2 linked regions of the Terriglobus albidus genome follow. The protein of the gene in region 2 binds, or shares a complex with, the protein of the main gene of each other region. Links are inferred from orthologs where the notes say so. Each region holds a gene or a part of one and is shown on either strand. Other genes may lie near its edges.

The links.
Region 1: the proteins of pheS (region 2) and pheT are in contact, whole or in part, in a crystal structure (PDB 6P24), measured with the Escherichia coli proteins. The link is inferred for Terriglobus albidus from one-to-one orthologs.

The regions. Positions count from the first base shown.
Region 1 is NZ_CP042806.1:1,361,699-1,369,041, forward strand. The notes cover bases 2,752-5,680. They hold pheT (phenylalanine--tRNA ligase subunit beta), read right to left. Parts: upstream 5,288-5,680; coding sequence 3,215-5,287; downstream 2,752-3,214. Other genes in these bases: FTW19_RS05460 (cell division protein ZapA), read right to left, coding at 2,752-2,783; FTW19_RS05465 (hypothetical protein), read right to left, coding at 2,792-3,073. In the rest of the region: FTW19_RS05445 (cation diffusion facilitator family transporter), read left to right, coding at 1-742; FTW19_RS05450 (FmdE family protein), read right to left, coding at 962-1,573; FTW19_RS05455 (bactofilin family protein), read left to right, coding at 1,811-2,338; more of FTW19_RS05460, read right to left, coding at 2,460-2,751; FTW19_RS05475 (OsmC family protein), read left to right, coding at 5,813-6,247; FTW19_RS05480 (hypothetical protein), read right to left, coding at 6,304-6,624; FTW19_RS05485 (hypothetical protein), read right to left, coding at 6,786-7,142; FTW19_RS05490 (TonB-dependent receptor), read right to left, coding at 7,302-7,343.
Region 2 is NZ_CP042806.1:1,169,710-1,177,033, forward strand. Bases 2,715-5,624 are described here. They hold pheS (phenylalanine--tRNA ligase subunit alpha), read right to left. Parts: upstream 4,755-5,624; coding sequence 3,675-4,754; downstream 2,715-3,674. Other genes in these bases: FTW19_RS04800 (M28 family peptidase), read left to right, coding at 2,715-3,391; FTW19_RS04810 (UbiA family prenyltransferase), read right to left, coding at 4,872-5,624. In the rest of the region: FTW19_RS04790 (SDR family oxidoreductase), read right to left, coding at 16-759; FTW19_RS04795 (RNA polymerase sigma-70 factor), read right to left, coding at 797-1,681; more of FTW19_RS04800, read left to right, coding at 1,730-2,714; more of FTW19_RS04810, read right to left, coding at 5,625-6,338; FTW19_RS04815 (efflux RND transporter periplasmic adaptor subunit), read left to right, coding at 6,570-7,324.

The sequences.
Region 1 (7,343 bases), 190 kb from region 2 along the record:
GAAGCCGGCCACGGACGAAAAGACCTTCGGTTACCAGCGCGCCGGAGTTCTGGCTGCCTTCGTCAATGGCCTCACCCTGATCGTGATTGCCATCTGGATCGGCCTTGCCGCCGTCGGACGGCTCTACCGGCCAGTCGATGTACAGCCGGGAATCATGATGACGGTCGCCGCCTTCGGCGTGGTGATGAATGGCGTCATCGCGCTGCTGTTGTGGCGCGTGGGCCGTGATCTGAATCTGCGCTCGGTCTTCCTGCATATGATGGGCGACGCTCTGTCGACGGCCGCTGTGATCGTCGGAGGTGCGGCCATTGCCTGGACCGGTCTGCGCTGGATCGATCCTGTCCTGTCGATTGGTATTGCCGCCATGATCCTGTGGTCGAGTATCGGCATTGTGCGCGAGACCCTGAACATCCTGTTGGAAGGCACGCCGCGCAATCTCTGCCTGGCCGATGTCCGCGAGGCGATGCGTGATATCCCGGGAGTACGCGATGTGCATGATCTGCACGTCTGGAGCCTGGGCTCGCAGAGTTATGCCCTGGCCAGCCACGTTACGGTTGGCGATGTACCGATGCAGGACCAGGCCGGCATCCTCGATGGCATTCGGGGCGCCTTACGCCGCAACTTCCACATCACCCATACGACGATTCAGTTCGAGATGGAGTGCTGCCCGCGCGCGGAAGAGAATTGCTGCGCACCTCCGGAAGAAGCGCACCACGAGTGCGATCATACCCACGCGCACTAGGTCGATCCGGAATCAGTAGTTTTTACGTTGTGATCCTGAACGCAGTGAAGGACCTGCTTTGTCATTTCGTAGTAGCGGAGAAATCTGCTTCTCCACGCAGACTTTTTGGTGCCGAAAGTAGTATCGCGCGTAGCGCGATGTCCATTCCTCGCTTTCAGCGAGGAATGGAAGAACAAGCAGATCCTTCGCTACGCTCAGGATGACAAAAAAAGAGGGTACCTAAATCGGCTGATAATACCGCTCTTTCGGTGCGGCGCAGGCTCGGCATAAGATCTCGCCTTCGCCTTCTCCAACTACGAAGCGGTCATAGTTGATACCTTCTCCGCATTGCGCACAAGCGACGCGCTCTCCCTTGTACCCGGGAAACTCCTTCGGCGGCAGGTACACCGAGACCCACTCCTCGCTGAACAGCTCTGCTTCCGGCATCTCGCGATAGGCCAGCATCTGCTGCGCGTTCTTCGGCTCGACGTCGGGATAGAGTTCCTTTGCCCGCTGCTTGCTGCTCTCCAGCGCGCAGACGCGAATCGCTTTGTAGCGGTCTTCACCCAAAGGCAGGGAGAGATCGGCAAAGGTTGCGGCCATCTTGCCGTAGTCCACTGGTTTGAGGGCTCGCTTGCCCAACCGGCAACCGGTGACGACACCGATCGCGTCAGTGGCGCAGCGATCGATCTCGACCCAGGTCACCAGCCGCTTGCGATCTTTGCCGCGTGGCTCGTCGATACCCAGACGGGCACAGGCCAGCATTGCCATACGCACACCGAGAATCTGCCCGGCACAAAGATGCCCGTGCGCGACCTCAGCCTCCTTGAGCAACTCATCTAGGGTCAACATGGCTTAATGGTGCCGGGTTCCACTGGCAAAATACAAGGTGGTCCTTCTGGGAGCGAGAAGTCCTTTTTTCTCCGTATCTTCGCTGGTAACAAGATAGGTCCCCTGTGGAAACCGTCCCCAGTTTTCCGCAAACTTTGCGACTAGGGGATTAACCACGGAGTAATATCAACCCTATAAGGGCAGCGGACGCGAGCCGCAGTCAAACACGCGTACGAACGAAAGGAAACAGGATTCACCATGTGGAAACCGAACCAGCCCGGCAACGTGCCCACCTCAACCCCCGAACCAATTCGTCCGACCACGCCAGCGACCGGCTATGAACCGGCAGCGGCGCGGACACCCGCTGCTTCTTCTTCTTCTCCTGCTGCCGCCAATACCGGCGAGCAGGCTACGATCGGCAAATCCCTCGTCGTCAAGGGCGAAGTCTCCGGCTCGGAGAGCTTGTTCATCGACGGCAAGGTGGAAGGTGCCATCAATCTGCCGGGGAACCGTGTAACGATTGGCCGTAACGGTCAGGTAGCCGCAAACATCAGCGCGCGCGAAATCGTCGTGCTGGGTAAGGTGCGGGGCAATTGCCAGGCCAGTGATCGCGTGGAAATCCGCAGCGAAGGTTCGCTGACCGGCGATGTGATCGCCGCCCGCATCAGCATCGAGGACGGCGCCTTCTTCAAAGGCGGCATCGACATCCGCAAGCCCGGTGGCCAGGATGCCAAGGGCAGCCCGGCGATCGTCGAGAAGGCCGAACCGGTTGCGGCAGAAGCCTAACCCGGATCGTTTCCCAGATCACTCCTCAGATCTGCACGGTTGCAATACACAAGAAAGCCCCGCTCTCAGCGGGGCTTTTTCGTGTCTGTTCGCTCTATTGATTCGGGGGTCGGAAACCTCGTCAGCCGACGCGGCGTTCTTCCAGAATCGAATCGAGCAGACCGGCCAGCGAATCGGCGCGGTTGCGTACTGTTGTCGAGGTCTCTTCCACGCTGCCCTCAAGCTCTGAGTAACGGCCGCGTGCCTGTTCCAATTCATCGGCGATATTCAGTGCGGCCAGAACAGCGACACGCAGAGAATCTACGGTTGCGCCATGCGAGGCAACGGCGCGCATCTTCGCATCGACCAATGCAGCCAGGCGCTCGATGTACTGCGGATCGGTACCGCGCAGATTGTAGATCTGCCCATAGATATCAACACTGACGGCCTGGGGGACTTCTGCCATCGTTCCTCCTACAGTGTCTCGAGCTGCTCGAGCAGCTTCTCCATGCGTCCGCGCACGTTCTCGCGCTCACCCTTCAGGCTCTCGACCTGCGTCTGAACGTCCTGGGTCTCCATCTGCTGCAGCTCGAGCTGTTCGCGCAACGACTGCAGTTGCTGCGTGAGTTGCGCGACCTTCGCCTCGGCGGCGGCGCGCTCTTCGCGCTCCTTGCGGACAATCTCAACGGCACGGAGCACCTTCTGTTCGAGTGCCTGCAGTTCATCAACGGTTACGGTGGTTGCGGTGGTGCTCATAGCTGAAAATCTACCTCTTCTGGGCGAAGTATAGCCTTCGCGCGGGTGAATATGCGGCTGGAAATCCACAACCTGGGGAATCTGGCTTGGCACCCCAGGCTGTCACTCAACTCCGGACTGACAGGAATTGGATGACACGCGCTATGCACGCAGTTTTCCGCCAAGCCCTTCCAGCGTTTTGATGATCTCGGCTGACCAGCCCGTCAGCTCTTCGTCGCGCAACGTGCGCTCCTGCGACTGGAAGACAACACGGGTCAGCAGGGAATAGTGCCCGGCAGCGACAGCCTTGCCCTTCGCATCGCGGAAGATCTCCTCCGGGGCCACTCGCAACAGTTCGGTGTTGTCGAGCCCGTAGATCGCCGATTCTACTGTTGCCCATGTCACGGCATCCGGGAAGACAAACGAGAAGTCGCGTTCGACCGCCTGATAACGCGAGATTTCATGCGCTACCGGCGTGCGCAATGGGAAAGCGAAGAGCTTCGCCAGATTCACCTCGGCCAGCCACACCGGCTGCCGCAGCTTGCGCTTGCCGGCTTCTGCAGAAGAGAGTTCTCCCAACACGGCCACAATCTGGCCTTCGATGGAGATGGTGGCCCCGCGGCCTGGCTCGACCCACGATGGCAGGTTCGCCTGCGCATACACATGCGCCGGAATGCGGAAGCGAGCAAACAGCTTCTCGATCGCGCCCTTCAGCTCGTAGAAGAGAGCATCGGCCTCGCTTACAACTGCGGTGGCACGGGCTCCGCCGGTTGCTCCCAGAGAGAGTGACGGCTCTTCGACGACCGTTGTCGTGGATCCGGTGAAGCGTGTGCCCATCTCATAAAGCCGCACGTCGTTCACATCGCGATTCAGGTTCGTCGCCAGCATGGTCACCATGCCTGGCAGCAGCGAGGGACGCAGGTTACCGGCCTCTTCATTCAGCGGATTGCCCATCGGCACGCCGCCACCGGCGAAGGTTTGCGAATCGGCATCAGAGGCAAAGGTACTGGAGATCGCTTCTGTGAAACCCGCTGCAAGCAATGTTGACCGGACTGCGCGCTCCGGAGCCTCGTAGGGCAGCTCTACCACTCCACCGGAGAACGACGGCAGCGTGTTTTCGAAACGGTTGTAGCCATACACGCGAGCGACCTCTTCGATCAGGTCGATCTCGCGCTCAAGATCAAGCCGCCACGAGGGAAGCGTTACCGCATAAGCGCTATCGCCGGCAGGAGCCAGGACGCAGCCGAGGGCACGCAGATACTGCTCCACGACACAGGCGGTAATGCCTTGGCCATCGGTTGTTGAGCCAAGCAGGCGCTGTACTTCGCTTGCCGCCAACGCAATGGGAGGGCGTTTCGCCGTCTTTGCCTCGATCTCCGGAATCAAAACGTCGGTCATGGCTCCGGTCAGGGTGCCGCCGCAGAACTGTACAAGGAGCTTCGAGACCAGGGCATTGGCCGCCGGAGCAGCTGCGATATCCGCACCGCGCTCGAAACGATGCGAGGCATCCGTATGCAGACCGTGACGGCGAGAGCTGCGGCGGATGCTCGACGGATCGAACCACGCAGCCTCTACCAGAATGTTCTTCGTCTCTTCCGTGACGCGCGAGTCCCAGCCGCCCATTACGCCGGCCAGACCAAGGGCCTTCTTCTCGTCGGCGACGACCAGGTCATCGGCTTCCAGCACCTTATCGGTTCCGTCCAGCAGCTTGATGGTCTCGCCTTTGCGGGCAGTACGCACCACAATGGCGCCCTCGATCTTGTCGAGGTCGAAGACGTGGGTCGGGTGGCCCATCGCCAGCCAGGTGTAGTTGGTAATGTCGACCGCGTTCGAGATCGGCTTCTGCCCCAGCGCCGCAAAACGCGAGGCGATGTCGCCATCGGTCGCCTTGACGGTGACGCCGCGAATTACCTGGGCTGTAAAGCGTCCGCACAGGTCTTTGGCCTCAATGCGGACCGGGTGAGACTCACCGGCAGCTGGTGCAGGCAGCGCCAGATCCAGAGGCAACAGCGGAACGTCATAGATAGCTGCTGCTTCACGGGCTACGCCGTAATGGTTCATCGCATCCACACGGTTGGTGGTGATGTCCATCTCGAACAGAGAGCCATTGTCGTCGTTCAGTTCGAAGACACCCTCGACGGCGATGCCGCGCAGGGTCAGGTCATCGGCCAGTTGACGGTCAGAGACAGTGAGCGCAGGAAGGTAGGAGCGGAGCCAGTTGGAGAGGATCTTCATTGCCAGGGTACTGGCAATAGTCTATCGAACCTAAGGCCTGTGACCGTCTGAGAACGGGGCGTATCGGCAAATTCGGTTAAGCCACTACCTTCGTTGCCCTATTCGTCGCAGTTTTATCGCGAAGGGCGGGTATCGCCCTGGGAGCGACCGCTTTTTGTGATCCCAAAGGGATCTGCTTTTCGGAGTCTGCCCGGGTGAGAGGCCTCGGTAGAAAAGCAGATTTCTCCGCTAACGCTCCGAAATGACAAACAAAAAAATGTCTAGCTCTAGACTCGTCTCAGTAATAGTCCGCGCACGACATGTAATACCCGCACTGGTCGCAGATCAGCTTGCACCGCCGGCTGGTAAGGCGCGCCGAGCACGTTGGACAGTACACTTGGTGGTGTTCGCCGGGCAGCGGGCAGCTCTCCGTATCCTCGGCGGCCGTCTCAACCGTTTGTTCAGGTTGCGTCTGCATGGCAGGAGCATACACCTGCAACGCGAAAAAAATCGCAGCATCTAACCCGGTACAAGGAGAAAGAATCGATGGCTATCGCAGATCGCACCGCAACCGCGGTATGGAAGGGTGGATTGAAGGACGGCAGCGGCGTTATCTCGACGCAGAGCGGCGTTCTCAAGGATCAGGAGTACTCGTTCGTTACGCGCTTTGAGAACAAGCCCGGCACCAACCCTGAGGAGCTGATCGCCGCCTCCCATGCCGGCTGTTACTCCATGGCTCTCTCGGCTGAGTTGACCAAGAACAACACCCCGCCGGCCTCAATCGACACCACCGCGAAGGTTACCCTCGACATGGTGAATGGCGCACCTACGGTCAACAAGATCCTGCTCACCGTCAAGGCCAGTGTCCCCGGTCTTGATGCCGCGAAGTTTCACGAGATCGCAGACGGCGCTAAGAAGAACTGCCCCATCTCGCGGCTTCTTGCCGCTGCCGAAATCACCCTCGACGCCACTCTTCTGTAAACCAGGTTTAAACAAAAATCCCCGCTCCGTGGGGCGGGGATTTTTAATGCTTTCCGTTACCGGACGCGGACTCCGAAACTGACGCCCGGGCGGTAGTAGTAGGGCGGAGGTACCGGCCGCACATACACCGGACGCGGAGCGTAGTAGACAGGTCTCGGACCGTAGTAGCCATAAGGCCGGTAGCCATAGGGGCGGTAATAACCGCCATAGTAAGGCCGGTAATAAGGCGGCGGAACCGGACGAGCCACAACTACGGGCCCGCCAATTTGAACACCAACCGCAACCTGGGCTTCACTCTTCTGCGGGGCCGCCACGAATATCGCACCGGCCACCGCCGCACCGGCAATCCACCTGGAAACTGTCTTCAGAGCACTCATCGCATTTACCTCCTGCGTACATCGGGTTGAACGGCGAACTTCGCTTTGTGTTGCGCGCAACCTTTCAAAAAATCCCGGGTCGCTACTGTAAGTTGCTGATTTAAAAGAAGAAAAATACGGGGCGGGAAACGTACGCCCGCCCCGGGTGGAAGATCTTTCAACTAGCGGCGTCCGTAGCCGTATCCGTAGCCGTGGTCACGGTCGAAGCCGCGTCCACGATCATGGTCATAGTCCCGACGGTAGTCACGGTCGTAGTGGCGTTCGCGCTCCCAACGCTCATGCTCCCAATGCTGGCGACGGCGCCAGTCGTCGCGGTAGTAGCCGTTATAGCCGTTGTAGTAGCCACCGTTGTAGGCATACGCATACGGATACGCAGGCTCCGCGACTACGACGGGACCTCCGACCTGCACACCGAACGAGACATGCTGCGCCTCAGCCTTGTGTGAGAGACCGAAGAACATCACGGCAGCCATTGCCGCTCCGCCAATCCACTTCGTTGCCGACTTGATCGTATTCATATGCGGTAACCTCCGCCTTACGTTCTGCTCAAACGCGCTTTGTCGCGCCTTGTTTCGCGCAACAAACATGGTGGCCACGGGTTGCGGGCAAGCTGCGTCGGATAGGCAACAGAAAAGGGAGCCCGAAGGCTCCCTTTTCCGTTGCTGGCTTGTGTTCCGTTAGAAGAGGACACGTCCGCCGATCTGGATGACGCGGACGCC
Region 2 (7,324 bases):
GGGGTCCTACTCGTTTTATGCGCTCTTCAGCCAGTCCCCATACTTCGTCATACCCAAAATGGCATCGCCGATCGGCACCAGGCTCTGGTTGTCGACCTTTGCTCCGAAGTAAAGTGATTCCTCGCGTGTGACCACTTTACGGTCAACTTTCTTGGCGTTGAACAGGCGGCGAGCCAGCTCGTCCATCGCAATCTTCTCGGGGCCTGCAAGATCGATCGTCGTATTCCGTGGCGCTGCGGTCACGATCTTTGCGAGAGCCGCTGCAACATCGTCGGCGGCGATGGGTTGCATGGTCGTAGATGAGAGATTCACTACACCGTCCTCAGTCGACGCTCCTGCGATCATCTCCACGAACTCGAAGAACTGTGTTGCCCGCACGATGGTGTACGGTATCCCGCTCGTTTTGATGGCGTCTTCCTGAGCAACCTTGCCGGGCATATAGCCGCTTCCGGGCATCCTGTCGGCGCCCACTACGGATAATGCGACGTGATGCTTCACCCCGGCTGCCTTCTCGGCCTTGGTGATGTTTGCCGCCGTGGTCGTGAAGAACTCCATGACCTGCTTCGGATCGAAGGTTGGGGGATTCGTAAGTTCCACCACGACATCGGCGCCTTGGAGTGCCTGCGCCAGGCCTTCTCCGGTCAGAGCATTCACGCCGGTGCTGGGTGAGGCCGGAACGGCCTGGTGACCTTCCTGGTTGAGAATTGCAATCAGCTTTTTGCCGATCAGTCCGCTGCCGCCAATGACTACGATCTTCATCTCTGTCTCTCCTCTGCCAGCCATGACTGGCGAGGGGTCAGTTTTGTGACAGGGTGGATGAAATTCTTTCCAGCTTGGCCGGGTTCATGACCCACATCACCTGGTGAACGCCCTCCGCCGAGGCTTCGAGGCGGATAACAGCGTACGGATCTTGCCCGCGAAGCAGGAGCGCGGCGGGTTCTCCGTTGACTTCCAGGCGTTTGACGGTAATTCCCGGCCAGAGCTTCTGACCGAAGAAGGCGATGACCTGTGCGACACGTTCGCGGCCGAGGACTGGCACCCTGGCTGCCGTCACTACGCCGCCGCCGTCGGCGAAAGAGATGATGTCCGCGGTGAAGAGCCTTTCCAGCGCGGCGGTGTCTCCGTTCTCGGCGGCGACGAGGAAGGATTCCAGCAACTGTTCCTGCTGTTCGCGGGAGACGAGCTGATGCCGCTCGGTGGCGAGGTGTTTCCGGGCGCGGGTGACCAGTTGGCGGCAGTTGGCCTCGCTGGTTTCGAGCACCTGGGCGATCTGCTCATAGCCGTAGTCGAAGGCCTCGCGCAGGACATAGGCGGCGCGTTCAGCGGGCTTCAGCTTTTCCAGCAGAAGCAGCACAGCCATCTCCAGGGCCTCGCCGCGCTCTGCCCCCAGGTAGGGATCCTGCGAGGTGTCCACGGGCTCCGGGAGCCACGGCCCGATGTAGGTTTCGCGTTGCATGCGTGCCGAGTTCAGGGCGTCGATGGCAAGGCGGGTGACGGTAGTTGCGAGAAAAGCTGCGGGCTCGCGAACCTGGGAGTGGTCGACCGACTGCCAGCGCAGCCAGGCGTCCTGGACTACGTCTTCGGCTTCAGCCGCTGAGCCCAGCATGCGATAGGCAATGCCGAACAGGCGCGGCCGTGAGGCCTCAAAGGCTGCGAGATCTCCGGTCGGCGCAAACTGCATGCAAGGGCATTGTATAAACTCAAATTCTCACGGAGAAACCTCTGCCCCATGAAGCAAGCGCTCGCTCTCTCTCTTCTTGCCGGAACGCTGGCTGCCCAAACCGCAACCACCAAGCCATTGCCGCCTGCGGTCGAAGCAGCGGAGAACACTGTCTCGGCTGACTCGATTCGTGCCTTCGATCAGTTCCTTGCCGATGATCTGTTAGAGGGCCGCTATCCCGGCCAACGCGGCGGCGAGCTTGCGGCGAAGTTTATTGCGACACAGTTCGCCAGCTATGGTCTGCGTCCCGGCGGCGACAACGGCACCTACTTCCAGCAGGTGGACTTCACCAGTGTTAAGTCCGATCCGGCGAAGACGACCTTTACGCTTGTTCCAAAATCCGGTGCTCCGATGCCGCTGCGTTTTGCGGAGGACTTCGTCGTCTTCAACTCGAAGCTCGAGCCGCAGGCAGCCATCGATGCACCTATCGTCTGGGTGGGCTATGGTGTCACCGCGCCTGAGTACAAGTGGGACGACTATAAGGGCGTGGACGTAAAGGGGAAGGTGATTCTCTGCATCGTCAACGATCCCCCGTCGGACGATCCGAAGTTCTTCGGCGGCAAGGGCATGACCTACTACGGCCGCTGGACCTATAAGTTTGAGCACGCCGCGGAGATGGGCGCTGTTGGAGCGTTGATCATTCATCGGACCGATCTGGCAAGCTACGGCTGGGATGTTGTCCGCAACTCCAATACCTCCGAAAAGACTTTCCTGACGCAGGACAAAGATCCGAAGCTTTCGGCGGCGTCGTGGATCCAGCTCGATATCGCGAAGAAGCTTTTTGAGTCAGCCGGCACAACGCTGGATGCAGAGTTTGCCGCCGCAGCCAAGCCGGGTTTCCAGGCGCGCGAGCTGCCGGTTTCGCTGAAGGCGACGGTTGTAAGCTCCGTGCGCCACTTCCAGTCGCCAAATGTGATCGGCGTCTATCCCGGAGTGCTACGCACCGCCCAGGACCAGGCAGTGGTCTACTCCGCGCATTATGACCATCTTGGTGTTAAAGCTGACGCAAAACCCGGTGAGGACGCGATCTTTAATGGCGCTGCGGATAACGGCACGGGGACGGCCATGCTACTGGAGATCGCGCGTGCGGTTACGTCCTCGAAGGTGCTGCCGCCGCACTCCATGGTCTTCGCGGCAGTTACGGCGGAGGAGCAGGGCCTGCTGGGATCGCTCTACCTGGCACAGCATCCCCCTATGCCGCTGGGGCAGATCAACCTGAATCTGAACTTCGATGAGATTCTGCCGCTGGGGATGGGCTCAGAGCTTCATGCAGGGGGTGTGCAGCGCACCAGCTTCTATCCCACGATGGAGGCGGCCGGAAAGAAGTTCGGATATGCGATCCCGGCGCCGCGGCCTGATGTAAGCGGCGGCTACTACCGCTCCGATCACTTCTCTTTCGCGCATGCGGGCGTACCGGCCTTTTCGCTCGGCCAGGGCGGGACCTACAAGGGGCATGACAAGGATTGGGGACGCAAGCAGGCTGAGGTTTTCAATCAGAACGACTATCACAACGTGACTGACAACTTTCGTCCCGAGTGGGACTTCAGTGGCTTGGCGAACTTGTGCCGGCTGGGGATTGAGTTGGGGTATGTGTCACTGACGCAGCCACCGATTACGTGGAATCCGGGAGATGAGTTTGAGGCGGCGCGGAAGCAAAGCTTCGGGAAGTGAATGGTTGAAGAAGGTTCCTCGATTGTTCTAACTGCATTTCGGGATTCAGGTGTAGGTGGTGGAGAAGCAGAGTTCTCCGCTTCCTTCGTCGCTACGAAATGACAAAAAGGAAAACAGTTCGAGCTGACGCTCAAACGTCCCAGAGTGATGGAGGATTGAAAGCGGGTCCTTCGCGATGCTCAGGATGACACATCAAAGCGTTTGACAAAGGAAGAAAGGCCCCGGGTTTCCGGGGCCTTTCCACTATTCAACCATTCAGCAAATCAATCATTCAACCAGTTCGCTATGCGAACTGCTCCAAAAAGCGCATGTCGCCGGAGTAGAACTGGCCGATGTCGCCTACGCCGTAGAGCATCATGGCGATGCGCTCTACGCCCATGCCGAAGGCGAAGCCGGAGAGCTTCTTTGCGTCGTAGTTGACGAAGCCGAAGACGGCGGGGTCGACCATGCCGCAGCCCAGCAGCTCGATCCAGCCGGAGTACTTGCACTTGCGGCAGCCCTTCTGGCCGCAGAACGGGCAGCTGATCTGCACGTCGGCGCTGGGCTCCGTGAACGGGAAGAACGAGGGGAAGAAGCGTGTCTTCACATCCGAACCGAAGAGCGCCTTCATCGCGTGGTCCAGCGTTCCCTTCAGGTCGCTGAAGGTGATGTTGGTATCGACACAAAGTCCTTCGACCTGATGGAAGACCGGCGAGTGGGTGGCATCGGCGGCGTCGTTCCGGTGCACCTTGCCTGGGATCACGATGCGGAGTGGCGGCGGCTGCTTTTCCATGGTGCGAATCTGCACCGGCGAGGTGTGTGTCCGCATGAGCAGGCGCTCGCGCAGCGGCTTGCCTTCCTGGTCGGCGATCACCAGGGTGTCCTGGGTATCGCGCGCCGGGTGGTCCGGAGGGAAGTTGAGGCTTTCGAAGTTGTAGAAGTCGGTCTCGACCTCCGGGCCGGTGCCGACGGAGTAGCCCATTGCCTTGAAGACGCCGACGACCTGCTGCATGGTCTTGACCAGGGGATGCTCCACACCGACGCGAGGGGCGATGCCGGGCAAAGAAATATCGAGGGAAGCCGCTTTCTTGTCACTGCCGGCGGCCGCGCCGCCTTCAAGAGCGGCCCCGATCTCCTGCTTCAACTGGTTGAAGCGCATTCCCAGGGCCTTCTTGGCCTCGACGGGAGCGGTCTTCAGCCATGCATCGCTGACCAGCTTCAGCCGGCCCTGTTTACGGCCCAGCCACTCGAGGCGGAAGTTCTCCACGGCTTCGGGGGAGGCAAGGGTGGCCGCTCCGCGGCGCACCTCGTCCAGCAGGCCGGTGAAGGCCTGGTCCAGCGCAGCTTCGCTGTAGTCGTTCAGTTGCGGAATCAAATCACTCATACGCCGTGTATCAGGATAAATGGCTCCGTTGGGGCGAATGGAAGAATCGAATGATTCAGGTTCCTTCGCTCTCCAGTCAGCCAGGCTGAGTGGAGATTCTGTTCATTCAGCCGCGCCCTAAAGCGGGATGATTGCCGAGAGGATAACGATCAGCATCATGCCGCCAAGGATCAGGCTGCGCCTGTCTTCCAGGGCGTAGACCACGGGATCTTCGTCCAGATCGCCGCGTGAGGCGACCATCCAAAGTCTGCTGACCCACAGGATGATGATCGGGATCAGCAGCCACAGGCGGGTGATGTGCGGATACAGGTTCTGCGCGGTCAGTGAGTTGAGATAGAGCGCCAATACGACGACGGCCGCGTATCCGCTGGCCGCGCCGAAGGTACGCAACTGCTCCAGATCGCTGACTCGGTAACCGCGTCCGGCGGCGTTGTCCTTTTCGCGGGCGCGCAGATTTTCCAGCTCTGCAAACCGTTTGGCAAAAGCCAGCGAGAGGAAGAAGAAGATGCTGAAAGCGCCCAGCCAGGTGGTGACCGTAATCCCCGTAGACACTGAGCCAACGACGATGCGTACGGTGTAAAGCATAGAAAGAACGATGACATCCACCAGCATCATGCGCTTCAGCCGGAAGCTGTAGCTGAGTGTCATGGCGGCGTAAATGGCAAGCCATAAAAGGAACTTATGGGGCTGCGGCAACGAGGTAAAGTTCGGAACCGCATGGCAGAGATAGGGGAGTGCAATGGCAAAAAGGACCGAGATCGCCAGGAAACTGGCAATGATGGCGAAACCGGCGCCAACGCTCAGGTCGGCGGCTGCAAAGGGGCGCAGGCGCTTGCGCGGATGCCTACGGTCGACCTCTAAGTCCAATAGATCGTTGATGATGTAGGTCGCCGACGCGCAGAAGCTGAAGCTCAGAAAGGCGACGGTGGCGCCGACAACGGTATTCCAGCGGATCTGGTGCGCCAGCAGCAGGGGCAGGAAGATCAGGACGTTCTTGGCCCACTGGTGGATACGGATGGCCTTGAGGAAGGCCTTCAGCGCCGGTTTCTTGTCCTCGAAGACCCGCACTGGGACGGTGCCGGAGCGCTTCATGGCCACCTTCAAGCGCCCGTGGGGATTGGCGACCATTGGCGTTTCGCATGCGGCCAGCAATTTGGCGTCGGGCAGCGCGTTGCCGATGTAACAGAAACCATCGGGGAACATTTGCTGGAAGGCTGCGAGTTTATTTTTTCCGGCCAGATTTACCTTGCCGTCGCTGGCCAGAACGCCATCAAAGATACCCAAGTGGGCGGCCACGCGGTCGGCTAAAGCCTTTTCGGCGGCGGTCGCCAGATAGATCTGCCGTCCGCGGGCTTTTTCTTCTCGCAGGTACTGGAGAAGGGCATGGTTGTATGGCAGGTGCGCGGCATCGAGCATCACGACGGAGGTGACATTCCGTTTGAATGCGGCTTTGCCCTGGCGCAGCCAGCCGAAGGCCTTCAGAATGCTGCCTGGCGAATGCCGCAGCATGACCATCAGAGCATCATGCAGCGTATCGCTTTTTACGAGAGTTCCATCCAAATCGACACAAAGTGGTACGTCCACTCGCTGGGCTGGAGCGTCTATCGTTTGAAGTTCTACTGGCAAGATCACCGCCTTAGGCTATGGCTCGATTATAAATTCGGGTCAGTTTTGAGAAACCTTCTGCGGGGGTTGTCCGTATTTTGAAGTACGCTTGCACTAGCCCCCAGGACAAATTTCGTATCTCTGTCCGGGGAGATTACCACCCCAACGTTTCAAAGACATCTACATCATCCGGAATAGATTTTAAAGGTCATGACGACTGTACAGAAGCCCGAGCACGAATCGACGCCGGCGCGGCCCGCGCCCGGACACCATGATGCACCGCCTGCGCACGAGGGCCCCAAAAAGGGCAGCGTTCTCCGCAAGATCATCATCGTCCTGGTGATTGCCGCCTTCGTAGGTTTCTGTGTCTGGAAGATCGTGGATAACCGCAAGAATGCGGCGGCCCAGGGGGCTGGCCAAGGTGGACCGGGGGGCGGTCGAGGGGGCTTTGGCGGCCCTGTTGCTGTGGCGGCTGCACGAGTACAGCAGCGCACCATGCCGATCTATTACACGGCGCTGGGAACGGTTACCGCCTATAACACGGTGACCATCCGCTCGCGTGTCGATGGGCAGTTGCTTCGGGTAAATGTGACTGAAGGTCAGCAGGTCAAGCAGGGCCAGCCGCTGATGCTGATCGATCCCGCCCCGTATGAGGCTGCACTGGCTGTGGCCGAGGGCAACCTGGCGCGTGACCAGGCGACGGCAACAAATGCCCGCCAGCAGGCAACACGGTATGACCAGTTGTATGCCGCCGGCGTTGTCAGCCGTGAGCAGGCCCAGGCGCAGGAGGCTGCCGCCGGTCAGGCCGATGGAGCTGTCAAGGCTGACCAGGCCCAGATTCAGACCGCTAAGGTCAACCTGAGCTACACCCGGATCAACTCGCCGATCAATGGCGTGGTTGGTCTGCGACAGGTGGATCCCGGCAATATCGTCTCGGCTGCTTCGACGACCGGGCTGATTGTCAT